Duganella zoogloeoides: one gene and its partner. The protein of the gene in region 1 interacts with the protein of each later gene in a pairwise test. Links are inferred from orthologs where the notes say so. Each region holds a gene or a part of one and is shown in the gene's direction. Other genes may lie near its edges.

Region 1 (3,067 bases):
GATGGCGGCGCGGGCCGAAGGCATGAGCTACGAAGACCTGTGCGTGGCGATCCTGCGCACGGCCCGTTTGAAAATGAAGGGTTGAACGCACGATGTGGCAAGACGCTAAAGCCTTGAATGCTACCGCCAGCGCGCTGTTCGCAGCCGCGTTGCTGGCATGCATCGGCGCCGGCGTGTGGTGGGTGGCGCAGCGTCCGATGTTCGACCTGCGCACGATTCGCATCGAGAGCATGGACCAGGACGGCCTGCGCCACGTGAACCAGCTGACCTTGCGTAACAGCGCGCTGTGGCGCCTGAAGGGCAACTTCTTCACCACCAACCTCGACGCGGTGCGCCAGGTGTTCGAGGCGGTGCCGTGGGTACGCCGCGCAACGGTGCGCCGCGAGTGGCCCGACCAGCTGATCGTCACGCTGGAAGAGCACGAGGCGCTGGGCACGTGGGGCGAGGACGGCCGCCTGCTTTCGACCAAGGGCGATGTATTTACCGCCAACCTGGCCGAGGCGGAAGAGGATCACGAGTTGCCGGAATTCGACGGCCCCGATGGCAGCGAGAAGGAAGTGCTGGCGCGTTACGCCGAACTGCGGACCTGGTTCGCGCCGCTGCAACTGGTGCCGGCAGCGCTGTCGCTGTCCTCGCGCTATGCGTGGACCGTCAGGCTTGACAACGGCACGAGCGTGGCGCTGGGCCGCGAGCAGACCAGTACCACGTTGAAGGAACGCGTGGAGCGTCTGCTGGGCATCTACCCGCAACTGGTGGAGCACCTGCCGGAAATCGAGACCATCGATATGCGTTACCAGAACGGCCTGGCGCTGAGCGCCAGGGGATTGAAGATACCGAAGGACGGCGCCTGGCCGAAAAAGCAGGCGATGAAGAAGACCACGGGCGGTGCGCAAAAGCCATCGCCGGCAACACGATAACCACCACAACATTAAGTAGAACAGAGCAGGCAACATGACAAAAGACGCGAAAAACCTGATCGTCGGTCTCGACATCGGCACCTCCAAGGTGGTGGCCGTGGTGGCGGAGGTGATGGGGGATGGACGCCACGAAGTGATCGGGCTGGGCCAGCACGAATCGAAGGGCCTGAAAAAAGGCGTGGTGGTCAACATCGAAGCGACCGTCGAATCGATCCAGCGCGCACTGGAAGAAGCCGAGCTCATGGCCGACTGCAAGATCCGCAATGTGTACGCAGGTATTGCTGGCAGTCATATCCGCAGCTTCAATTCGAGCGGCATGGTGGCCATCAAGGAAAAGGAAGTGACCGCTACCGACGTAGCGCGCGTCATTGAAACGGCAAAGGCGGTTAACATTCCGACTGATCAGCAATTGCTGCACACCGTGCCGCAGGAGTTCATTGTCGACAGCCAGGAAGATGTGCGCGAGCCGATCGGCATGAGCGGCATCCGTCTCGAAGTCAAAGTCCATATCGTGACCGGCGCCGTGTCTGCGGTGCAAAACATCGTCAAGTGCGTGCGTCGTTGCGGGCTGGAAGTTTCGGACCTGATCTTGCAACCGATGGCCTCGGCCGACGCGGTGCTGACCACCGATGAAAAAGAACTGGGCGTGGTTCTGATCGACATCGGCGGCGGCACCACCGACGTGGCGGTGTTCTCCGACGGCGCGATCCGCCACACGGCGGTGATCCCGATCGCAGGCGACCAGATCACCAACGACATCGCCATGGCGCTGCGTACGCCCACGGCGGAAGCGGAGGAGATCAAGATCCGCTTCGGCGTGGCCAAGCAGGTGCTGGCCGATCCGGGCGAAACGCTGGAGGTGCCGGGGCTGGGCGACCGTGGTCCGCGCACGCTGTCGCGCCAGGCGCTGGCGGCCGTGATCGAGCCGCGCGTGGAAGAGCTGTTCGCGATGGTGCACCAGGTGGTGCGCGAGTCGGGTTACGAAGGCGTGCTGTCGTCGGGCATCGTCCTCACCGGCGGCACGGCCATCATGCCGGGCATGGTGGAGATGGCGGAAGACATCTTCCTGCGCCCGGCGCGCCTGGGTACGCCCGACTACCGGGGCCAGCTGGCCGACGTGGTGCGCAGCCCGCGCTACGCGACGGTGCTGGGCCTGCTGCTGGAAGCGAAAAAGCAGTACCTGCGCGGACACATCGTCACGCGCCAGGATGGTTCGGTGAAGGCGGTATGGCAGCGCATGAAGGAATGGTTCCTCGGGAACTTTTAAGCAGGGCAGTACAGGATATGCAGCACAAAGCAGAACGAACGCAGTATGCAGTTGAACAAAACTGAACGAAAACGTAAGCATCTAAATTATTTAAATTAATCCGCAGTTTTCAATCTCCAGTTCTCCTATTACTATGAGGACTGGCGCTTGGAAACGGCAAACTGATAGGGAGCACATCATGGAGTTCGATATGGTCGATAACGCAGCTTTGGGCACCGTCATCAAGGTGGTCGGTGTCGGCGGAGCAGGTGGCAATGCGGTTCAACACATGATCAACAAGGGCATGTCCGGCGTGGAGTTCATCGCCGCCAATACCGATGCGCAGGCGCTGGCTACCTCGCGCGCGGACAACATCATCCAGATCGGCGAGACCGGCCTGGGCGCCGGCATGAAGCCGGAAGTCGGCCGCAAGCTGGCCGAAGATTCGCGCGCGCGCATCGAAGACGCGCTGCGCGGCGCGCACATGGTCTTCATCGCCGCCGGCATGGGCGGCGGTACCGGCACCGGCGCCGCACCGATCGTGGCCGAAGTGGCCAAGTCGCTGGGCGCGCTGACCGTTGCCGTGGTCTCCAAGCCGTTTTCGCACGAAGGCCAGAAGTGCATGGACATCGCCGACGAAGGCCTGGAGCAGCTGTCGGCCAACGTCGACTCGCTGATCGTGATCCTCAACGAGAAACTTGAAGAGATCTACGAAGACGAATCGCTGATCGAATGGCTGCAGCACGCCGACGATGTCCTGAACAACGCGGTGGCCGGTATCGCCGAGATCATCAACGTGCCGGGCCACATCAACGTCGACTTCAACGACGTCAAGACCATCATGGGCGAGCAGGGCAAGGCCATGATGGGCACCGCGACCGCCTCGGGCGTGGACCGCGCGCGC
Region 2 (3,003 bases), 4.5 Mb from region 1 along the record:
ACGGTCGAGGAAATGCGTGGCCAGCTCGGTGGCGGTGATGGCTTTGCTTTGCAGCAACGCGGACAGCTCTTTGATAGTTTTGGTGTGCATGGCGTTCAATTCAGAATTCGTGGTGCCTTGGTTGTCAGTCGTACAGGTACCGATGACCGTTTTGTTACCCGCCGCTCCGTCATTCCCGCGCACGCGGGAATCCATGGAACGCTGGCATGGCAAACTCGGTATGGATTCCCGCTTTTGCGGCGGTCCGCCGAAGCGGAATGATGGCTTATCGGTCGCGGGCGGCGGACGCGTTACTCAATCACCTTCGGCACCAGGTACAACCCATCCTGGGTCTTCGGCGCCACGGCCTGGTAGTCGTCACGGCGGTTGGCTTCGGTAGCGACGTCTTCACGCAGGCGCAGGGCGATATTATTCATGTGGGCGGCCAGCGGGTGGCTCAGCGGGGCCACACCGTCGGTATCGACTGCCTGCATCTGCCCGGCCAGCGCGAAAATGCCGTTCAGTTGGTCGAGAGCGGTGGCGCTCTGCGCGTCGCTCATCTCCAGTTGTGCCAGCTTGGCAATACGTGTTACGTCGGATAGGGTCAGGGACATGGCGTAGGGCGCGGGGGAAGCCGCGCAAATGTTTAAATTGTTACAATGATAAAAACTTGAAATTCCGCTAAATCGCCGGTAAAAGCCGACGATTGCCGCTTATCTTGCGGACTCGACTGATACACTTTCGGGCCGATTTTCGGTAAATCGCATTCAAATTATAAGGTAGAATGGCGGGTTGATGCGTTGCCGGCGCTGAATCATTGCTGCTGCAGCATTTAAGAATCTCGAAAAAACTGTTGCGCAGGTTTTTCAAGCTTCCCTTCACGGATTTCCTTATAACGGTTACGCGCACGTCAGTGGCGCCACAGGACACACATGTTTGGTTTTTTACGCAGGTATATTTCCACCGATCTGGCCATCGACTTGGGCACGGCCAACACTCTGATCTACGTACGCGGCCAGGGCATCGTCCTGGATGAACCGTCGGTCGTTGCGATCCGCCAAGAGGGCGGCCCGAACGGCAAGAAGACGATCCAGGCAGTCGGCAAGGAAGCAAAGCAGATGCTGGGCAAGGTTCCCGGCAATATCGAGGCGATCCGCCCGATGAAAGACGGCGTGATCGCCGACTTCACCGTCACCGAGCAAATGCTCAAGCAGTTCATCCGCATGGTGCACGACTCCAAGTTCTTCCGTCCGTCGCCACGCATCATCATTTGCGTGCCGTGCGGTTCCACCCAGGTGGAACGCCGCGCGATCCGCGAATCGGCGCTGGGCGCGGGCGCTTCGCAAGTGTACCTGATCGAGGAACCGATGGCAGCGGCCATCGGCGCCGGCCTGCCAGTGTCGGATGCCACCGGTTCGATGGTGGTCGATATCGGCGGCGGCACCACCGAGGTGGGCATCATCTCGCTGGGCGGCATGGTCTATAAAGGCTCCGTGCGCGTCGGTGGCGACAAGTTCGATGAAGCGATCGTCAACTACATCCGCCGCAACTACGGCATGCTGATCGGCGAGCAGACCGCCGAGGCGATCAAGAAGGCCATCGGTTCGGCCTTCCCGGGTTCGGAAGTGAAGGAAATGGAAGTCAAGGGCCGCAACCTGTCCGAAGGCATTCCACGTTCGTTCACCATTTCGTCGAACGAAATCCTCGAAGCGCTGACCGACCCGCTCAACAACATCGTCTCGGCCGTGAAAAACGCGCTGGAACAGACCCCGCCCGAACTGGGCGCCGACATCGCCGAAAAAGGCATGATGCTGACCGGCGGCGCGCTGCTGCGCGACCTCGACCGCCTGCTGATGGAAGAAACCGGCCTGCCGGTGCTGGTGGCCGAAGATCCGCTCACCTGCGTGGTGCGCGGCTCGGGCATGGCGCTCGAGCGCATGGACCAGCTGGGATCGATCTTCTCCTACGAGTGATCCGATAGATAAAACCGGGGCCGCTAAGCGGCCCCGGTTCATTGGGTGAGTTGACAGTCTGGTTGGCGCGGGAGCGCCGGATTATTGAAAGTCATGGAATACAGTCCTCCGCCACTTTTCAAGCAAGGCGCTTCGGCGCGGGTCAAGATGACGGTGTTCGCCTGCATATCGATCGTGCTGCTGCTGGTCGATTCGCAGATGCGCACCCTGGGCACGGTGCGCCAGGTCGTCGGCACCGTGCTGCACCCGCTGCAAATGGTGGCACTGCTGCCGCGCGACGCCATCTATGGCGCCGGCGATTATTTCTCCTCGCTCGCGGAGATGAAAAAACAGGTCGATGAACTCAAGCGCCAGCAGATCGCCGATGCCCAGGCGCTGCAGCAGGCGCAGTTGCGCACGGCCGAAAACAACCAGTTGCGCCGCCTGATGGGCGCGCGCGAGCAGGTACCCACCAAGTCGATGCTGGCCGAAGTGCTGTACGACGCGCGCGACGCCAGCAGCCGCAAGATCATCCTCAACCGGGGCAGCAACAGCGATGTCTCGCTGGGACTGCCCGTGATTGACAACCAGGGCGTGGTGGGGCAGGTCACGCGCGTGTTCCCGTTCACGTCGGAAGTCACGCTGCTCACCGACAAGGACCAGGCCATTCCCGTGCAACTGCTGCGCAACGGCTTGCGCAGCGTGGCCTATGGCCGCGGCAAGATCGGCTCACTGGAACTGCGCTTCACTGCGCCCAACGCCGATATCAAGGTCGGCGACATCGTCGTCACGTCCGGCCTCGATGGCATATACCCGGCCGGCCTGGCCGTGGCCCGCGTGACGCAGGTGGACAGCAATGCCAACGGCGCTTTTGGCGGCGTGATCTGCCAGCCGCTGGCCGGCATCCAGAACAACCGCCAGTTGCTGATCCTGATGTCGCCACCCGAAATCGCGCCACGTCCGCCCGACGAAGAACCACGCGTGCCGCGCAAGGGGAATAACCGCATGGCGCCGATCAAGGATCCGGTCAAGGAAGAGGCGCCGGCGGCTGGTGCTGCGCCTGCCGCCGGTA

The links. The genes of interacting proteins can lie anywhere in the genome.
Region 2: the proteins of ftsA (region 1) and SR858_RS02145 interact in binary tests that used the Escherichia coli proteins (3 or more experiments, as listed by UniProt). The link is inferred for Duganella zoogloeoides from one-to-one orthologs.

Annotation. Positions count from the first base shown.
Region 1 is NZ_CP140152.1:4,940,305-4,943,371, reverse strand. Bases 73-3,067 are described here. They hold ftsA (cell division protein FtsA), read left to right. Parts: upstream 73-951; coding sequence 952-2,184; downstream 2,185-3,067. Other genes in these bases: ftsZ (cell division protein FtsZ), read left to right, coding at 2,363-3,067; SR858_RS21795 (cell division protein FtsQ/DivIB), read left to right, coding at 93-917; SR858_RS21800 (D-alanine--D-alanine ligase), read left to right, coding at 73-85. In the rest of the region: more of SR858_RS21800, read left to right, coding at 1-72. UniProt on the Escherichia coli protein: Essential cell division protein that assists in the assembly of the Z ring. May serve as the principal membrane anchor for the Z ring.
Region 2 is NZ_CP140152.1:471,747-474,749, forward strand. Bases 1-2,931 are described here. They hold SR858_RS02145 (rod shape-determining protein), read left to right. Parts: upstream 1-911; coding sequence 912-1,952; downstream 1,953-2,931. Other genes in these bases: gatA (Asp-tRNA(Asn)/Glu-tRNA(Gln) amidotransferase subunit GatA), read right to left, coding at 1-90; gatC (Asp-tRNA(Asn)/Glu-tRNA(Gln) amidotransferase subunit GatC), read right to left, coding at 291-593; mreC (rod shape-determining protein MreC), read left to right, coding at 2,046-2,931. Outside these bases: more of mreC, read left to right, coding at 2,932-3,003. UniProt on the Escherichia coli protein: Forms membrane-associated dynamic filaments that are essential for cell shape determination. Acts by regulating cell wall synthesis and cell elongation, and thus cell shape.